Regions from separate parts of the Ferrovibrio sp. GW821-FHT12E11 genome, predicted to be linked through region 4. Evidence: predicted binding sites of a transcription regulator. Region 4 holds the regulator's gene; each other region holds the start of a gene.
What was found. The regulator LexA, encoded in region 4, represses DNA repair genes until DNA is damaged. The targets are predictions, from matches to a motif close to ATGTTCTANTTTGGTTC.
Positions count from the first base shown of each region.

Region 1: a site for LexA is predicted at 3,951-3,967, ahead of recA (recombinase RecA). Genes of this name have one in related genera too.
Region 2: a site for LexA is predicted at 1,813-1,829, ahead of AC1ROT_RS16365 (ImuA family protein). Genes of this name have one in related genera too.
Region 3: a site for LexA is predicted at 1,464-1,480, ahead of AC1ROT_RS11430 (S24 family peptidase). Genes of this name have one in related genera too.

Region 1 is NZ_JBXAQG010000001.1:504,979-509,993, forward strand. Features, by position in the region: gene alaS (alanine--tRNA ligase) at 1-2,179, opposite strand, end outside; gene recA (recombinase RecA) at 2,750-3,823, opposite strand; gene AC1ROT_RS02590 (beta strand repeat-containing protein) at 4,228-5,015, opposite strand, start outside.
Region 2 is NZ_JBXAQG010000001.1:3,294,076-3,299,090, reverse strand. Features, by position in the region: gene AC1ROT_RS16375 (histone deacetylase family protein) at 1-432, shown strand, start outside; gene AC1ROT_RS16370 (NAD(P)/FAD-dependent oxidoreductase) at 442-1,665, opposite strand; gene AC1ROT_RS16365 (ImuA family protein) at 1,885-2,571, shown strand; gene cysW (sulfate ABC transporter permease subunit CysW) at 2,587-3,441, opposite strand; gene cysT (sulfate ABC transporter permease subunit CysT) at 3,456-4,310, opposite strand; gene AC1ROT_RS16350 (sulfate ABC transporter substrate-binding protein) at 4,398-5,015, opposite strand, start outside.
Region 3 is NZ_JBXAQG010000001.1:2,283,729-2,288,743, reverse strand. Features, by position in the region: gene AC1ROT_RS11445 (portal protein) at 1-648, opposite strand, end outside; gene AC1ROT_RS11440 (hypothetical protein) at 654-869, opposite strand; gene AC1ROT_RS11435 (hypothetical protein) at 920-1,408, opposite strand; gene AC1ROT_RS11430 (S24 family peptidase) at 1,549-2,184, shown strand; gene AC1ROT_RS11425 (ATP-dependent DNA helicase) at 2,188-4,962, shown strand.
Region 4 is NZ_JBXAQG010000001.1:3,912,998-3,918,012, reverse strand. Features, by position in the region: gene AC1ROT_RS19505 (methyl-accepting chemotaxis protein) at 1-1,956, opposite strand, end outside; gene lexA (transcriptional repressor LexA) at 2,283-3,029, shown strand; gene AC1ROT_RS19495 (ComEC/Rec2 family competence protein) at 3,080-5,015, opposite strand, start outside.

The DNA of each region.
Region 1 (5,015 bases), 3.4 Mb from region 4:
GCGCATCGGCGGCGGCCTGCAGGGTGCCTTCCTGTTCCAGGAAGTAATGCCGCGCGGCCTCGCCGGTCAGCGCCTCGATGCGGCGCACGCCGGCGGCAACCGCGCCTTCATTGACGATCTTGAACAGCGCGATGTCGCCAGTGCGCTTCACATGGGTGCCGCCGCAGAGTTCGGTCGAGTAATCCTTGCCGTCCTCCAGCTTGCCCATCGAGAGCACGCGCACCTCGTCGCCATATTTCTCACCGAACAGCGCCATGGCGCCGGCCTTGATCGCCTCGTCCGGCGTCATCAGCCGCGTGGTCACGGCATCGTTCTGGCGGATCATCGCATTGACCTCGGCCTCGACGGCAGCGGCCTCATCGGCGCTGATCGGCTTGGGGTGGCTGATGTCGAAGCGGAAACGATCCGGGGAAACCAGCGAACCCTTCTGCGTCACGTGATCGCCCAGCTTGCGACGCAACGCCGCATGCAGCAGATGCGTGGCCGAATGGTTCGACGCAATGGCGCCGCGACGCGTGGCATCCACGGTGAGGATCGCCATGTCTTCCAGCTTCAGCGTGCCTTCGGTCACCTTGCCAAGATGGGCATGCAGGGCGCCGAGCTTCTTCTGGGTGTCGCTGACCTCGACCCTGGCGCCGCCGGCCGTCACAATCAGCCCGCTGTCGCCCTGCTGGCCGCCGGACTCGCCATAGAACGGCGTCTGGTTCAGCACGACGGCGACCTCGGTGCCGGTCTTCGCTTCGCCGACCGGCTGGCCGTTGACGATGATCGCATCGATGCGGCCTTCGGCAGACTGCGTGTCATAGCCGAGGAATTCGGTGGCGCCCTTCTCTTCCTTGGTCTCGAACCAGACCTTCTCGGTCGCCGCCTCGCCCGAGCCGGCCCAGGCCTTGCGGGCCTCGGCCTTCTGCGCGGCCATGGCCGACTGGAAACCGTCGAGATTGACGTTGATGCCGCGCGGACGCAGCGCATCCTGGGTCAGATCGAGCGGGAAGCCGTAGGTGTCATAGAGCTTGAAGGCGGTCTCGCCCGGCAGCATGTCGCCCTTCGACATGCTGGCCGTAGCTTCATCGAGCAGCTTGAGGCCGCGATCCAGCGTCTGCTTGAAGCGGGTTTCCTCCAGCTTCAGCGTCTCGGCGATCAGCGCTTCGGCGCGGCCGAGTTCAGGGTAGGCGCGGCCCATCTCGCCCACCAGCGCCGGCACCAGGCGGTGCATCAGCGGCTCCTTGCAGCCCATCAACTGCGCATGGCGCATGGCGCGGCGCATGATGCGGCGCAGCACATAGCCGCGGCCCTCGTTCGACGGCAGCACGCCATCGGCGATCAGGAAGCAGGAGGAGCGCAGATGGTCGGCCACCACGCGATGGCTCACCTTGTGCTCGCCATCGGCATCGGTATGCGAGGCATCGGCCGAGGCCTCGATCAGCGCCCGCATCAGGTCGATATCGTAATTGTCGTGCTTGCCCTGCATCACCGCGGTGATGCGCTCCAGGCCCATGCCGGTATCGATGGACGGTTTCGGCAGCGAGATGCGCTGCTCCTTCGTCACCTGCTCGAACTGCATGAAGACGAGATTCCAGATCTCGATATAGCGGTCGCCATCGGCATCCGGGCTGCCCGGCGGGCCGCCGAAGATCTTGTCGCCGTGGTCGTAGAAGATTTCCGAACACGGACCGCAGGGACCGGTATCGCCCATGGCCCAGAAGTTGTCAGAGGTGGCGATGCGCACGATGCGATCCTCGGCCACGCCGATCTTCTTCCAGATGCCATGCGCCTGGTCGTCATCGTGATAGACGGTGACCCAGAGCTTTTCCTTCGGCAGGCCATACTCTTTGGTGATCAGGTTCCAGGCGAGCGGGATCGCGTCGTCCTTGAAATAGTCGCCGAAGGAGAAGTTGCCGAGCATCTCGAAGAAGGTGTGATGGCGCGCGGTGTAGCCGACATTGTCGAGGTCGTTATGCTTGCCGCCGGCGCGCACGCATTTCTGCGAGGTGGTGGCGCGGGTATAGGGGCGCTTTTCCTGGCCGGTGAAGACATTCTTGAACTGCACCATGCCGGCATTGGTGAACATCAGGGTCGGGTCGTTGCGCGGCACCAGCGGCGAGGAATCGACCACGCTATGCCCGTTCTTGGCAAAGTAGTCGAGGAAGGCCTGGCGGACGTCGCTGGCGGAGGACATTGACTTCATACCCCTGGTCGGCGGCGCTCCGGAGCTGTCTCTTGGCCGGATCGCCCTGTCGTTTGCTGGTCAGATTGTCGTGAACCGGCCATAAACCGGCAAGAGGACTGTCTTAACGTCCCCTCCCGTCCCTGTCCAGCGAAGGGGGCGGCAGGGTAAGTCCTTGCCCCGGCGCGGAATTGCCGCCTTTGCGGGCAGCGCCCCGACCGGGCCGCCACGGCCAGGCCAGCCGGCTTCGCGACGGGTTCATTCCGCTTCGTTTCGCTTCATCCCGCTTCGTTTCACTTCGTTTCGCTTCATTCCGGTTTCCTTTCGCTTCGTTTGGCTTCGTTTCGCTTCATTCCGCTTCGCGTTAACCGAAACTTCCACCAAAGGTAGCAGCTTTGGTAATGCCCCATTTAGAACGCTCCGCGAACATTTCAAGCGGTCGTGGAAAAAGCCAGGCCGCCCCGGGGCGGATGGGCGCAAGGCAAAAAATAACCCCGGCAGCGAGGTCCGCTGCCGGGGCTTTTCCCATGGAGGAGATTAACTCAGGCGCCGTGGTTTGCCGGCGTTGAGCTTGGGGAAATCCTATTCCGCGTCTTCGACCTCGCCCGCATCCGGGCCGGCGTCGATCGCGGCGGCCACGATGCCGGTATTGGCCTTGATCGCGGCTTCAATACGATTGGCCACTTCAGGGTTTTCCTTGAGGAAGACCTTGGCGGCCTCGCGGCCCTGGCCGATGCGCTGGCTATCAAACGAGAGCCAGGAGCCCGACTTCTCGACCACATTGGCTTTCACGCCCAGGTCGATCAGTTCGCCGGTCTTGGAGACGCCCTCGCCATACATGATGTCGAAGTCGACCACCTTGAACGGGGGCGCCACCTTGTTCTTGACCACCTTCACGCGGGTCTGGTTGCCCACCACCTCGTCGCGGATCTTGATGGCGCCGATGCGGCGGATATCGAGGCGGACAGAGGCGTAGAACTTCAGCGCGTTGCCGCCGGTGGTGGTTTCCGGGCTGCCGAACATCACGCCGATCTTCATGCGGATCTGGTTGATGAAGATGACCATGCAGTTCGACTTGGAAATCGAGGCGGTCAGCTTGCGCAGCGCCTGGCTCATCAGACGGGCCTGCAGGCCGACATGGGTGTCGCCCATCTCGCCTTCCAGTTCGGCCTGGGGCACGAGGGCGGCGACCGAGTCGATGACCAGCACGTCGATGGCGCCGGAGCGGACCAGGGTGTCGGCGATTTCCAGCGCCTGCTCACCGGTATCGGGCTGCGAGATCAGCAGCTCCTCGATATTCACACCGAGCTTGCGGGCATAGGACGGATCGAGCGCGTGTTCGGCGTCGACGAAGGCGCAGGTGCCGCCCTTCTTCTGGGCCTCGGCCACGACATGCAGGGCGATGGTGGTCTTGCCCGAGCTTTCCGGACCGTAGACCTCGACGATGCGGCCCTTCGGCAGGCCGCCGATGCCGAGTGCGATATCCAGGCCGAGCGAACCGGTGGAGATCGACTCCACCTCCATGCTCTGACGCTGGCCGAGCTTCATCACCGAGCCCTTGCCGAAATTGCGCTCGATCTGCGAGAGCGCCGCTTCCAGAGCCTTACCCTTATCCATGTTTTCCTTGTCCACGAGCCGAAGAGAGGGGGACGACATTGCGGGGCATCCTTTCATGGGGACCAGTGAATTGCAATTATACGCCGTTCTGACCCCATATGTTCCTATATCGTTGCCATTGTCCAGCAAAATCTTGCGACCCCTGCATGTCCCTGATTTTGCTGGTCTATTCTACTGATGTTCTCAAAGCTATGCTGCGATGTTCGCGGGCGTTCAGCCTGCCGGGCGATTCCCCGCCGCCCTGTCCAAAAGGCGCCGGTCCCGCTCTTTCCAGGCCGGTTAGCCGATAAAACTGGCCTTTTGTGGCCATTCAAATGGGTGAATTTCGCCTTATGGGGGTGAAATTCCCACGCCACGTAACCAGAGATAAATGGGATTTCAGAGGCCTGATAGGCGAGTCGCAGCGGGAGGCTGGCAGGACGCGCCGCGCTGTTCCCAGCCTCTTAAGCCAGCGCCTCGAGCCAGGCGCGGTACTGCCAGCGGTTCAGCGCCGAGACCTGCGCGGAGGTGAAGGCATTCGCCTGGGCCGGGCTGAACGCCAGGATGTCGTTCGCGCTCAGCCCGCTGATGGCCGTGGTGGCGATCGCCGCCACCTGGGCGGTGGAGAATGCCTGAAGCTGCGTCCGGTACAGCTCGTTGATATCGGTCGAGCGCAGGCCGGCGATCTGGGTGGTGCTCAGGCCCTGTATCTGCGTCGTGGTCAGCGCCCGTGTCTGCGAGCCGCTCAGGGCATTCAGATTGGTGGTGCTCAGCGCTGACAGTTGCGTGGCCGTCAGCGCCTGCACCTGCGTGCTGCCCAGCTCGGCCATATCGCTGGTGCGCAGACCGGCGATCTGGGTCGTGGTCAGGGCCGCCACCTGCGTGGTGGCAAGGGCCTGCACCTGGGTGGTGACCAGGGCATTGAGGTTGGTGGTGCTGAGCGCCGCCACCTGCGTCGCCGTCAGCGCCTTGACCTGGGCCGTGCCCAGTTCGGCGATATCGGTGGTGCGCAGGCCGGCGATCTGCGTCGTGCTCAGCGCCGCCACCTGCGTCGCGGTCAGCGCCTGCACCTGCGTGGTGGCAAAGGCATTCAGATTGGTGGTGCTCAGCGCCGCCACCTGCGCCGCCGTCAGCGCCTGCACCTGGGCCGTGCCCAGTTCGGCGATGTCGGTGGTGCGCAGACCGGCGATCTGCGTCGTGCTCAGCGCCGCCACCTGGGTCGCGGTCAGGGCCTGCGTCTGCGTGGTGGCAA
Region 2 (5,015 bases), 620 kb from region 4:
GGCACACAGGGCATCTTCTACGATCGCGGCGACGTGCTGACCGTGTCGATCCATGCGCATCCGGGCAGCTATTATCCGTTCTACGTCGGCTATGACCACGAACGCGGCAGCGGCGCCGGCACCGGGGCCAACTTGAACATACCGCTGCCGCTGGGCACCGGCGATGCCGATTACATGGTGGCACTGGATCGCGCCGTGAAGACGATCAAGGCCTTTGCGCCGGGCGCGCTGGTGGTGGCGCTGGGCCTCGATGCTTCCGAGGAAGATCCTCTGCAGGGCCTGAAAATCACCACCAAGGGTTTCAGTCAGATCGGCGCGGCGATTGCCCGCATTGGCCTGCCTACTGCACTGGTGCAGGAGGGCGGCTATCTCTCCGACATCCTCGGCGTCAATCTCGCCGCCGTGCTGGCGGGCTACGAAACCGTGCGCTAGCGGTCATCCCTAACGATCTACCGCGAACAGGTCTTCCGCCCAGTGGCGCTTGCCGGCGACCAGTGACGCCAGCATGTCAGCCGCGATGGCGCTGAAAGTGATGCCGTTGCCGCCATAGCCATAGGCGGCATAGCAGTTCGGATGCGCCGGCACCCGCCCGATCAGGGGCAGGCCGTCGCTGGTGGTACCAAAAAAGCCCGACCACACTGTTGCGATCTCGGTTTCGATGGTCGGCAGCAACCGCTTCAGTTTGTCGATCAGGATGGCGGCCTTGCCCGGCGTCAGCGCATCGCGGGCCGGGGCCGCGGTGATCGCCTCGTCTTCGCCGCCCACCAGGATGCTGCCATCCGCCGTGCCACGCATATAGAGATAAGGATCGGAGGCCTCCCAGATTGGCCCCTTGCCCGGCCAGGGAATGCCGCGCAACTGCGGCGCCGTTGCCAGCGCCCAGGTCGACACGATCTGATGCCTGTGCGCCGGCACGAAGGGCGGCATTTCATAGCCGGTGGCGAGGATCAGGCAGCGCCCGCTGATGACGGCGCCATGATCGGTATGCACCGCGACGCCATCAGCGGAGAAATCGTAATCGACCGCGCGCGACGGCGTGAACAGGCGTGCGCCGCGCGCCACGGCGGCTGACAGCAGGCCATGAGCCAGCGCCATCGGATTGACGTCGCAGGCATCGGCCGACAGCAGCGCCGCTCCGCGATCGATGCCGAACCGATGCACCAGATCGTCACGGACCAGGTATTCCAGCGGCAGGCCGGCGCGATGCCGCAGCCGGTATTCCTCGCGGAGCTGCGCCGCATCGAGCTGGTTGCCGGCAAGGAACAGCGATGGCCGCCAGGCCGCATCGCAGGCGATGCCGAGTCCATCGATGGCCCGGCCGATCTCCTGTACGGCGGCATAGGCGTAATTGAATATCTTCGCCGCCTGCTCATAGCCGATGCGGGTTTCCAGCTCGACCATGGGATTGTCGATCTCCCATTGCACGATGGCGGTGCTGGCCGCCGTGCTACCGCGTTGCGCGGCATGCCGGTCGATCAGGGCCACCGCATGCCCGGTGCGGCTCAGCCGCTCGGCGATGAAAGATCCGGTAATGCCGGCCCCGACAATTACGATATCGGTCTTGCAGGATGCGAACGGACTTTCAGGCAGCGACAGTTTCGGGGCCTGCAGCTCCCAGTAGGATTGGCCGGAGCGCAGCTTCAGGGACACGGTTTGATCGGACATGAGGACAGCCAAACGCCCGCCCCCCGGGGCAAGTTGCCTCGGCCGGGCCCAACCGCGACGTTCCGTTGATGCTCCGGCCATGCGGATAGCAGTGTCTTTTCAAATACTTGCCCAAGAATGCTCCAGACCGAACGGGAACATTAAAGAGAATTAATAAAGAACATATTGTGTCCATACGAGATCGATGATAGAACATGAGAACATTCTTCGGAGGTTCCCATGACCCGCCCCGCCACCATCGAACGTTTGCGCAGCCGTCTGTCCCAGTTCTCCCTGGACGGCACTTTCCTGCGGCCCGGCGGCAACCTGAAATTCGGTCTGGCGGCCATCGACCGCGTGCTGCCCGGCGGTGGCATGGGCTGCAGCGGCCTGCATGAAATGACCGGCGACTACACTGCTATCACGATGTTTCTGGCGGCCCTGACCAGCCGCAATCCGCGTCAGCAGCCGGTGCTGTGGATCACCCCGGACCAGCAGCTCCGCGCCACCGACCTGGCGCAGCAGGGCCTGGATCACCGCCGCCTCACCATCGCCTGGACGTCGCGCCCGGCCGACCGCCTCTGGGCCATGGACCAGAGCCTGCGCGAACTCGGCTATGGCGCCGTGATCGGCGAATTCGACAGTCTTGAAGATACGGATGTCCAGCGCCTGCAGACCGCGGCCGCGCGCAGCAACAGCGTCGGCATCGTGATCCGGCGCGACCGCGTCGCGGCCGCTGCGGCGCTGACCCGCTGGCGCATCGAGCCGGCGCGCAGCGACGGCCGCCATACCTGGCTGCAGATTTCACTGGAGCGCAGCAGCAACGGCCGCACCGGGTCCTGGCTGTTGGAATGGACGCCGGAAACCCACAGCTTCCGCCTGCTGGCCGACCTGGCCCAGCCCGATCAGGCGGCAGCAGCCGCGTAAGCCTGTTTTCTTAGGTCAGTGTAGCGGCGCTTGCCGCTTCTGGATGCGTCGTTCCAGTGCTGCCTTGATCACCAGGGCGATCAGGGCAATCAGCGCCAGCGTGCTGGCCGCGGCAAAGGCGCCGACGGCATTGTAGTCGTGATAGAGCAGTTCCACCTGCAGCGGCAGGGTATTGGTTTCGCCGCGCACATTGCCTGACACCACTGAGACCGCGCCGAATTCACCGATGGCGCGGGCGGCGCAGAGCACGGTGCCATACAGCAGCGCCCAGCGGATATTGGGCAGGGTTACGCGTAAGAACGTCTGCCAGCCGCTGGCGCCCAGCGTCACGGCCGCCTCTTCCTGCTCGCTGCCCTGCGCCTGCATCAGCGGGATCAGCTCGCGTGCCACGAACGGGCTGGTAACAAACAGCGTGACCAGGAAGATCGCCGGCAGGGCGAACATGATGCGGATGTCGTATTGCTCCAGCAGCGGCCCCAGCAGCCCCTGCCCGCCATAAAGAAGGATATAGATCACGCCGGCGACGATCGGCGAAATGGAGAACGGAATCTCGATGGCGGTCAGCAGCAGCTTCTTGCCTGGGAATTCGAACTTCGTGATCGCCCAGGCTGCCGCGACCCCGAACAGGATATTCACTGGCACCACGGCCAGCGCGACCAGTACCGTCAGCAGGATCGCATGCAGGGTTTCGCCATGCAGGATGTTGCCGACATAAGTGCCGACGCCCTTCGAGAAAGCCTGGGCGAAGATCACCAGGATCGGCGTCAGAATGAACAGGATGGTCAGCACCACGCCCAGCCCGATCAGCAGGCGCGGCACCCAGTCGACCGACGTCTTTCCCTTTGGAAAGGGCGATTTCTGTGCAGGCATTGACGACATTGCCATCACCCGCTCTTGCGCTTGTAGCGCATATGCCAGGCCTGCAGCACGTTGGTCAGCAGCAGGATCGTGAAGGCCGCAACCAGCAGCACCACGGCGATGGCCGAGGCGGCGGGATATTCGTATTCCTCCAGCCGGATGAAGATCAGCAGCGCGGCGATCTCGGTTTTCATCGGCAGGTTGCCGGCAATGAAGATCACCGCGCCGAATTCGCCGAGGCAGCGCGCAAAGGCCAGCGAGCAGCCGGTCAGATAGGCCGGAAAGATGGCGGGGAAGATCACCTTGCGGAAAATGGTGCCGCGATAGGCGCCAAGCGTGGCGGCGGCTTCCTCGATATCAGGCTGGATGTCTTCCAGCACCGGCTGCAGCGTGCGCACCACGAAGGGTGCGCTGGTGAAGGCCATGGCGATCGCCACGCCAATCACGGTGTAGACCACGGTGATGCCGGCGGAATCCAGCAGACCGCCATACCAGCCGTTCTTGGAATAGAGCGCGGTAAGCGCGATGCCGGCCACCGCGGTGGGCAGCGCGAACGGCAGATCCATCAGCGCGTCGATGATGCGTTTGCCGGGAAAGTCGTAGCGCACCAGGATCCAGGCCATCAGCAGGCCGTAGGCGGCATTGAACAGCGTCGCCAACAGGGCCGCGTAGGCCGTGACCTGCAACGAGGCGAGCGTGCGCGGGCTGGTGATCAGGCGCCAGAAGTCGGCCGGGCCGATCTCGGCCGATTTCAGCAGCAGCGCAGCCAGCGGCAGCAGCACGATCACTGCCAGGTACAGCAGGGTGGTGCCGATGGTGAGGCCAAAGCCGGGAAGGACATGCCGGGGGCGCGGCCCGGCATGGGGAACAACAGCAGTCATGGTGGGGACTATAGTGGAGAACCGCCCTCGGAGAGAACCGTCCCGTTCGGCGTTGATCCGGCCGGGACGGTTTCCGTCAGATCGGCCTCAGCGGTTGACGAACACCTGGTCCAGCGTGCCACCTTCGGAGAAATGCTCCTTGGTGACCTTGTCCCAGCCGCCGAACACATCTTCCACGGTGACCAACTTCACAGCCGGGAACTGGCCCTTATACTTTTCAGCCACTTTCGGGTTGTGCACGCGGTTGAAATTCTGGGCGAGAATTTCCTGACCCGCCTCGCTGTACAGGAACTGCAGGTAGGCCTTGGAAACCTCCTGGCTGTTGCGCTTGTCCGCCACGCGATCAACGACCGCCACCGGGAATTCGGCCAGGATCGACAGCGACGGCGTCACCAGGTCGAAACCCTTGTCACCGTATTCCTTGCGGATGCCGTTGGTTTCGGCCTCGAAGGTGATCAGCACGTCGCCGATCTCGCGCTCGACGAAGGTGGTGGTCGAACCGCGGCCACCGGTATCGAAGACCGGCACATTGGCGAGGAACTTCTTCACGAAGTCCTTGGCCTTGGCATGGTCGCCCTTGTTCTGTTCCAGCGCGAAGGCATAGGCGCCGAGATAGGTATAGCGCGCATTGCCCGAGGTCTTCGGATTGGGGAAGACCGACTTCACGTCGGGACGGGCCAGATCGCTCCAGTCCTTGACGTTCTT
Region 3 (5,015 bases), 1.6 Mb from region 4:
GAACCAGGCCTGCCGTTCCAGCGCCGGATAACGCAGCGCCAGATGGTCCAGGCTGTAGTCCTGACGCCGGAAGACCGTATCGAGCCGACCACCGACGCCTTCTTCCAGCACCAGATCGTTCAGCGGCACCGCGGAGAAGCGGAAGGCGCTGACCTCGCCGAGCGCTGCTTCCTCGCAGGCCAGACAGGCGGTGCCGGCCACCACCAGATCAAGAAACGCCTGATGAAGCTCGACACTGAGATTTGACTTGTCGAATTGCGCCTGCAGCAGGGCGGCAGCTTTGTCGAGTTCCGCAGCCATGGCGCCATGCTCGGCTTCCGGCACATCGCGGCCCGGCTGGAAGGCAAACCAGCGCGACCATGGCGGCGTCAGTTGGGATAACAGGGCTGCGGCAAGCTGCTCCGCGGCATCGGCGGCCGTGGCATCGAACAGCCGCTCGTTCACACGGCCGCCGCCGGCATTGAAACCGGCCGCCGTGCCGGGACGACGCAGCGGCAGCGCATAGTCGTAGCAATCCTGCCACAGGGCATCCCAGCTGCCGCGCTGGCTGCGCGCACGACTGTGGCGGCGGCGCAGCGCCTGCGGATCGAGCAGGGTCTGCAAGGGATCGATGGTGGCGCCGGCTGTGGAGACGGGGGTGATCGACATGCGACTCACTCGCCCAGCAGGCGTTTCGCGGCGGGGGCGCCACCGGCGACGTTGTCGTCCAGGCCGCGCCAGGAGGTGGCGATGGTTTCGCCCTGGGACCGGCGACGGCGCTCGCGCGCGGCGCGTTCGGCGATCTCGGCCTCGCTTTCACTCGGCGGCGGCGGGGCCGGGATGGGCGGCGGAGGCGGCGGCGGTGACGGCGAAGAGAAAATCCCACCCATGTTGCAGGCCTTTCGCAGGCTGGCACCGATCCATATCGGCGCAAAGTTGCTTAAATGTTCTTTGTAGAGTCAGAATAGAACGAAACAAATCCATAATCAAGGGATATTTTCCGCAACTCAAGAAAAAGTTCCCATGGTGTTCTAATGGACCAGCAGTGCAGCCCAATCAGGCGCTTGACCGTCTCGACACAGGAGAACGGCAGCGGCGGCGCCAGCCGGCGCGGCGGATCCAGCACCGGCACGGTCAGCGCGCACTGGCCGCGCGCCCGCAGATGCGCGGCCAGGTCGGCCTGCGGCGACCAGCCGGAAAAGCTCCGGATTTCAAGGCGATGAGAGAGTGGATCGATTCCGATCCAGCCATCATCCAGGGCCAGATAGGCGAGGCAGTGACGGAAGCCGGGCTTGAGCCGGCGCAGCTTGGGCAGTCGGGTCTCCTCGAGGAAAACCACCACGGCACGGCGGCCTGCGGTTGGCCCTGTCGCAGGCGATACGGGTGCCGGACGGGCCATTTTCGCCCGGTTTTCCGCAATTTGTTTCATATCCAACCCTGCTACGATAGGAACAGAACAAAAATTCTCGTTTCTTTAGACCCTTATATTCCTATATTGTTCTCATGTCAAATGGTTTTAGAGAGAATATTCCTGTAGCCAAAACCCTGAATTTACAAGACTATCGTCCCATGCTGACTCACCGGGCAATATGGGCCGCTATTGACGGCCTGGCCGAACGTTACGGCCTGACTGCGTCCGGACTCGCCCGCAAGGCCGGGCTGGATCCGACCACCTTTAACCGCTCGAAACGCACCTCTCGCGATGGCAAGCAGCGCTGGCCGTCCACTGAATCGATCGCCAAGGTGATCGAGGCCACCGGCGCCAGCGTGCCGGAATTCATGGACCTGCTGATCGAGACCGGCGGTGTGGCCCGCAGCACGCAGCGCGTGCCGCTGATCGGCCTGGCCCAGGCCGGCAAGGACGGTTTCTTCGACGATGCCGGCTTCCCGATCGGTGAGGGCTGGGAAAAGGTGCCCTTCCCCGAACTGGGCGACAGCCAGGCCTATGCCCTGGAGATCAGCGGCGACAGCATGCTGCCGGTTTATCGCGACGGCGACATCGTGATTGTCTCGCCAGCCGCCAGCGTGCGTCGCGGCGATCGCGTGATCGCCAAGACCGTGCAGGGCGAAGTCATGTGCAAGATGCTGGCGCGCCGCACGCTGACCCGCATCGAACTCGCCTCCTTCAATCCCGAATTCCCCGAGCGCGCCTTCGACGTGCAGGACATCGCCTGGATCGCCCGCATCATCTGGGCCGCGCAGTAATCCATGTCGGATTCTCTGGCAGCCGCACTCGGCCGGCTGCCGGCGCTGGTCGCCGGCGGTGGTTTCGCCTGGTGGTTCGAGAACGGCCGGCTGGAAAAAATCTCCGCCGATGCCGCTGCCCGCCGCGCCCGTGCCACGCCGCCGCTGCTGGTGCATGGCAGGGCGACTGCCACGCGGCTGGGTGTCGAACCCTTCCCGGCCTATGACCTGCTTGATCTCTTCGCCTTCGTACGGCCGGCGCGATTCTGCCTGCCGACACCCCATGGCCTGCTGGCGCGCCTCGAGCTTGACGCCGCCGACGATGAGGAAGCCGCCCAGTATCTGCACCATGCCGCGCAGACCCTGCTGGAAGAATTGCCGAAGCAGCAGCCGCGTGCGCTGAAGCGCAGCGCACGTCTCGCGCAGACACTGCAAAAAGCCGGCTGGCCCTGGGCCATCTATCTGCTCACCGCGCTGGGGCCCGAAGCTTCCAGCGTGCCGGCCGGCGGTTTCGGCGGCCTCGACATCTGGCAAGAATTGCCCGAATGGGTGGATTACGCGCCGCCGCCGCCACCGGATACGCAGACGGTGTCGCCGATGGAGGCGCGCGAGCGTCTGGCCCGCCTGCTAGGTACGACATCGGAGCTGCGCGAGACCCAGGCCGATTATGCCGCCACCACCGCGCAGGCTTTCGCGCCGCGCGAAATGATCGGCATGCCGGAAACCGTGCTGGCCGAAGCCGGCACCGGCATCGGCAAGACGCTGGGCTATATCGCACCCGCCAGCGTCTGGGCCGAGAAGAATGGCGGCACGGTTTGGCTCTCCACCTATACCAAGAACCTGCAGCGCCAACTGGATCGCGAACTCGACCGTCTGTTTTCCGATCCGGCCGAGAAGGCCGCCAAAGTGGTGGTGCGCAAGGGCCGCGAGAATTATCTCTGCCTGCTGAATCTGGAGGATGCGAGCCAGGGCGGCGTCGCGCGGCCCCAGGATATCGTGCCGCTCAGCCTGATCGCGCGCTGGGCCGGCGCCACCCGCGACGGCGACCTGGCTGGCGGCGATTTTCCCGCCTGGGCCGTCGACCTGCATGGCCGCAACCGCACGCTGGGACTGACCGATCAGCGTGGCGAATGCATTCATGCCGGCTGTCCGCATTACCGCAAATGCTTCATCGAGCGCAGCGTACGCAAATCGCGCAAGGCCGAGATGGTGATCGCCAACCACGCCCTGGTGATGATCCAGGCCGCGATGGGCGAGGATGAGTCGCAGAAGCCGCTGCGCTATGTCTTCGACGAAGGCCACCACCTGTTCGAAGCCGCCGACGGCGCTTTCGCCGCCCATCTGACCGGTATGGAAGGCGTCGACCTGCGGCGTTGGCTGCGTGGGCCGGAAGGCGGACGCCGCAGCCGCGCCCGCGGCCTGGCCAACCGCATCGGCGACCTGGTGGCGCAGGACGACCGCGGCAAGGCCATGCTGGATGCCATCGTCGAGGCCGCGCGCTGCCTGCCCGGCGAGGGCTGGCTGGCGCGTCTGGCCGAGGGTAATGCCAATGGCAGTGGCGAAAAGTTTCTGGCCAAAACACGCCAGCAGATACTGGCGCGTAGCGCCCAGCCGGACAGCCCCTATGGCCTGGAATGCCCGACGCGCGAGCCGGTCGAGGGCCTGATAGATGCCGCGCTGACCTTTGCCCATGGCATCGAACGTCTGCTTGAGCCGCTGAACGGCCTGAGCAAATCCTTAAGCGACATGCTGGCCGATGAAACCGCCGAACTGGACACGGCGACGCGCAGCCGCATGGAAGGCGCCGTGCGCGGCCTGCTGCGACGCAAGCTGACGCTGGATGCCTGGCGCAGCATGCTGCTCGACCTGCAGACCGAAACGCCATCGACCTTCGTCGACTGGTTCGGCCTGGAGCGCATCGACGGCCGCGATCTCGATCTCGGCCTCTATCGCCATTACCTCGACCCGATGCAGCCTTTCGCTGCCGCTGTGCTGAAACCGGCCCATGGCGTCGCCATCACATCGGCGACCTTGCGCGATATCGCGCCGATGAAAACCGATGCGGCGCCGGAAGCCGCCTGGGCCAGTGCCGAGATCCGCAGCGGCGCGCGCCATCTGCCGCAACCGGCCCGCCGTGCCGCCTTCCCCTCGCCCTTCGACTATGCCGGCCGCACCCGCGTGCTGGTAGTGACCGACGTGCGGCGCGATGCCATGGACCAGGTGGCCGCCGCCTATCGCGAACTCTTCTTGGCCTCCGGCGGCGGCGGCCTGGGGTTGTTCACCGCGATCTTCCGCCTGCGCGCCGTGCAGAAGCGCGTCCTGCGGCCGCTGGCCGAAGCCGGCCTTCCGTTATACGCACAGCATGTCGATCCGCTGGATAACGCCACGCTGGTCGACATCTTCCGCGCCGAGGAAAACGCCTGCCTGCTGGGCACGGACGCGATGCGCGATGGTGTCGATGTGCCGGGCGCGTCCTTGCGCCTGGTCGTCTTCGACCGCGTGCCCTGGCCGCGGCCCGACCTGCTGCACAAGGCGCGCAAGGCGGCTTTCGGCGGCCAGGCCTATGACGATCTGTTGACCCGCCTGAAGCTGAAGCAGGCCTATGGGCGACTTTTGCGGCGTGCTGACGATTACGGCGTCTTTGTTGTGCTGGACGCGCAGCTGCCCTCCCGTCTGCTCTCTGCTTTTCCGGCCAGCGTCGATGTACGCCGCGTCGGAATCAGGGACGCCGTGGCGGAAACGGCGAGCTTCCTCACATCGATGCGCGCCGGCACTGGCGAAGCGCAAAATCTCGCCTAAACTGGCAGCCATCCTTTCGCCGCATTCGGCCGCTAGTCGAAGCGCTCCCCGTT
Region 4 (5,015 bases):
GGCCGAGCGCTGGGCCAATGTGCGCACCTCCTGCGCCACCACGGCGAAGCCCTTGCCGGACTCGCCTGCCCGGGCGGCCTCGACGCTGGCATTCAGCGCCAGAAGATTCGTCTGGAAGGCGATCTCGTCGATCAGGCCGACGATATCGACGATCTTGCGGGCGCTCTCCTCGATCTCGCGCATCGCCTCGACGGCACGGCCGACCACGGTGCCGCCGCGATCGGCGGTGTCGCGCGCCGTGACGGCCAGCTGGCTGGCCTGACGCGCATTGTCTGCGTTATGCCGCACGGTGGCAGTGATCTCTTCCATCGACGCGGCGGTGCGCTGCAGGTTGGCGGCCTGCTGCTCGGTGCGCTGGGCCAGATCGCCGCTGCCGACCGAGATTTCGGCCGAGGCATCCCGCACATTGCCGGCGGTCTGCGACAGGCGGCCAACGATATCGGCCAGCTTTTCCGCCAGCGTATTGGCGTCATCGGAGAGTTGCTCGAACACGCCACGATGGCCGCCGGCGATGCGATGCGTCAGATCGCCCTGGGCCAGCGCCCCCAGCATGCTGCCCAGATCGGCCAGCGCCTTGTCGACGGTGCCCAGCAGATCGTTCATGCCCAGACCCAGGCGCTGCATCACGCCCTGCAACGCGTCAGCGTCGATACGGCGCGTCAGGTCGCCGGCGGTGGCCGAGGCGACGATCTGGCCGATGGCGTCTTCCAGCAGCTTTTCCTGTGTCTTACGCTCGGCCTCGAAATTCTCGCGGTCGCGCTCGACCTGCTGCTGCAGCTTTTCATTCTCCTGGCCGTTGGTCTTCAGCACCTCGACGGCGCGCGCCATCTCGCCGATCTCGTCCGAGCGGCCGGTCTCCTGCAGTTCGACCGACCAGTCGCGGTCGGCCAGACGCCGGGTCACCGCGGTCATGCGCAGGATCGGCGCCACGATCTGCGGCCCGATGAACATCAGCCCGATCAGCAGCGCGATGACCAGGCAGATCACGGTGATCGCCACCAGCACCAGCTGCGCCGTGGTCGCCTGCCCGGCTGCCGAAGCGGACGCGGCATCGGCTGCTGCGGTGGCGGCTGCCACCAGTGCCCCGACCTTGGTGCCGAGTTCGGCAGCGGCATCGCGCGCCTGCGTCAATGCCAGGCCGGCTGTGGTCATGGTGCGGATCTCGCCGCGCCGGATCTGGAAGATGCTTTCCGAACCCTGGCCGTAGCCTAGCAGCTTGTTGGTGGTGTTCTGCAGTTCGATGACGTCGAACTTCTTGCTGGCCCAGTCGAGCTCTTCAAGCGCGCTACTGTTCAGCTTGACGAATTCGCTGAACAGCTTGTCGAGCTCAGGGTTGCTTGGCGCCTGCGCTGCCACCGCCATCACCGCCACCAGCTGGTTCACCGCATTGCCGGCGGCGATCAGGGCATTGGCCGCATCGGCGGCCTCCGATTTCGCATTGGGCTGGCGCAGCTCGTAGATGGCGCGATCCAGCGCCGGCTGCATCAGCGACTGGAAGGTGATGTAGTCGGCGCTCATCCTGGTCTGCAGCTCTTCGCGCTGCTTCACATAGCCAAGCCGCGCATTCACCGAGCGGTTGATCTGCGCCACCATGGTGTTGAGGAAATCGACCGATTTCTCGATCGCCTCGATCTGCTCGGTCTGGCCGGCCGGCGCCGCCACCTTCACGGTTTCCACCGACTGCTTGAGCTTGGCCTGCTTGGCCCTGAGCGCGGTGAGCGCCTTTTCGCGATCCTCGTCGCTGGTGGCATTGGCCAGCACCGGTGCGCCGGCCGCGAGGTCGGCGCTGGTGCCCGAAAGCTCCAGCGCCGTGATCACCGCTGGTAGGTTGGTGGTGGTGATGCCGGCATAGCTGTTCTCGACGCGGCCGAAGAACAGGCCGCCGATGACATTCGAGACCAGCGTCAGCGCCGCAAGGACGCCAATGGCCAGATAAAGCTTCTGACGAATACCCATACTTTCCTCCCCCTGCGGACGTCCTTCTGGGCGTCCGGCTCTGAAGCCATGCCGGCTTTTCTTACTTACCGACATACTTTCCCACTGGAGCCACCGCCGTAAAGGGGGGGAGAGAGATACGGGTGTATGTTCGGCGACAACTCAACCTATAGGAAGCTCTTTTCGTTCTCCTACTAGATGTGGGCCCTAGCCTGTGGAAAAATACTTGACCCGAATACAGAACCTCATTAGAACATTTCGTGGGTTTCATGTTCGTTCTGGTTTGTCGCCGGCCTGTCCCACTCCCCGGCCCCGACCGCCCAGGACCTTAAATCGAGGAGGCTTCCATGCTGACCCGGAAACAGCACGACCTGCTGCTCTTTATTCACGACAAGCTGGAGAATTCCGGCGTGTCGCCGTCCTTCGAGGAAATGAAGGAGGCGATGAAGCTGAAATCCAAGTCGGGCATCCATCGCCTGGTGACCGGCCTGGAAGAGCGCGGCTTCATCCGCCGTCTCGCCCATCGCGCCCGCGCCCTGGAAGTGCTGCGCCTGCCCGATTCGGCCGTGCCGGTTCGCGGCGGCGTCGGGGCCCCGGCCCGCAGCGCCACCCCGCGCAACCGCCTGATGCCGCGCGCCATCGAAGGCGGGGCCGGCGGCAACAGCCCCATGGCCGGCACGCCGGTGAACGTCAATCCCTATAACGCCCGCGACATCGTCACCCTGCCGCTCTACGGCCGCATCGCCGCCGGCACGCCGATCGAGGCGCTGCGCGACATGAGCACGCAGATCGATGTGCCGATCGGCCTGCTGGGCAATGGCGAACACTACGCCCTGGAAGTCGCCGGCGATTCGATGGTCGATGCCGGCATCATGGATGGCGACACCGTCATCATCCAGCGCAGTGACAATGCCGAAAACGGCACCGTCGTCGTCGCCCTGGTCGACGATCAGGAAGTGACGCTGAAGCGCCTGCGCCGCAAAGGCAACTCGGTGGCGCTCGAAGCCGCCAACCCGGCCTACGAAACGCGCATCTTCGGCCCCGACCGAGTGAAGGTGCAGGGCCGCCTGGTCGGCCTGCTCCGCCGCTACTGAGTTTCAGCCGGATTGAATACCAAGCGGGGCGCCCTTTGGCGCCCCGTTTTTTATGAACCGCGCTCGGGCCCGTGCCCCTTGGGCACGACCCAGGGCCGGCGACCGCGCTGCTGTGCCACGGTGAGCAGGCGGATGGTCCCGGTTTCGCGCGCCAGGAACAGCGCATGCGTGCCGCCACGCCACAGATCGTTGCGATCGATGACGATTCTTGCGGCCGGACAGCGATAGCGGATCGGCATCTGGGCCGCGATCACCACATCGGCATGTTTGCAGTCTTCGGTGATCGCCTTCGGCTGCCGCGGCAGCGCCACCAGAAAACCATCACGCCGCCAGGAGCAGCCCTCCGGATCGCAGCGCAGGCTGCCGTCGACGCCGGACCGGCCTTCGGTGTCGTTGCGTCTGAGCGTCGGCCAGGGATAAAGCGGCGGCGCTCCCAGCCGCTCCCACCAGGTTTCGGCAGCAAAGCCGCGCGGCGGCGTGGAGGTCAGATAATACCGGTCATCCAGCGCCCGGGCTGCAATCAGGCGACCATCGCCGCTGACCAGCAGATCGGGCTGCGGCACCAGCCAGGGTGAAGCCGTACCGATCAGGAGACCAGCCAGCCCGAGCCAGCGCCAGCGCTGCTGCCACAGGCATAACCACAGACCGCCGCCGGCAATGGCACCCAGGCCCCAAAGTGGCATTGCCGGCACCACGCCAACGGCATCGGGCCAGCCGGCCACCCATTGCGCCAGCGCGATCAGCAGATCGATGCACCAGACCATCGGCACCAGCGCGAGAGCTTCGAGGCCCAGCGGCATCAGCAGGAAGGCCAACACGATCAACGGCATGATCAGGAAATCCACCAGCGGCGCGGCCAGCAGGTTGGCGATCAGGGCATAATCAGCGACGCGATTGAAATGATAGGCGGCGAAAAAGGACGAACCCAGCCCGGCCACGAAGCTGGCCGCCATGGTGCCGAGCAGCCAGAGCATAGCGATCTTTACTGGTCCCGCCTCGCTGCGCCAGCGCGTCAGTCGCGGCGCGAATTGCTCGAATGCCGCCACCAGCGCGGTGACGGCGGCAAAGGACATCTGGAATCCGGGATCGAGCAGACTGTCGGGCCAGAGCACCAGCAGCAGCAAGGCTGCCCAGGCCACCGCGCGCAGCGTGATGGCACGGCGGTCCAGCATCACGGCGATCAGCGCCAGGGCGATCATCACCAGCGCCCGCAGCGTGGGCAGTGCCGCGCCCGAGAGCAGCGTATAGGCGGTGGCGCCGAGCAGGGCCGCGACCGCCGCCCATTTCTTGATCGGGTAATGCAGGGCCAGATGCGGACTGAGCGCCAGCAGGCCGCGCACGAGAAAGAACAGCAGGCCAGCCACCAGGGTGAGATGCAGGCCCGAGATCGAGAGAATATGTGCCAGGCCAGAATCGCGGAATGCCGCATCCACGCTGTCGGGGATCGGTCCGCGCACGCCGGTCATCAGCGCTGCGGCAATCGCGCCGCCGGCGCCCTCGGTCTGCGCGGCGATACGGCGCGTCCAATCCTGCCGCAGGGCACTGAGCGACAGCAATGCCGCATCGCGCCAGTCTTCGGGTTCGGTCTCCGGCATGGCTTCGGGCGTGCTGATCGCATAGCCCACGGCGCCAATCTGGCGAAACCAGGCATAGCGCGCAAAGTCGAAGGCGTCGGGCATCGCCGGCTCCGGCGGCGGCAGCAGCATGACGCGCAGGCGGATACGGTCACCCGGCCACAGAATGCTGCCGTCACGGTTGAGCGTGATCCGCACGCGACGCGGCGTTTCCGGCTCGCCAAGGCCGCTGAAGCTGACGCGGTCCAGCAGCAGGCGATGACCGGCATCGCGCGGCTCGGCGTCCAGAACCCGACCTTCGAGCCAGACCGCGCCGCTCATCCGCTGCAGGACCGGCGCCGCCACGCTGGCACTGCGTTCCGCGCCAAGCCACACCCCGGCCGTAACGGCCAGAGCCATAATCAGGGGCAGT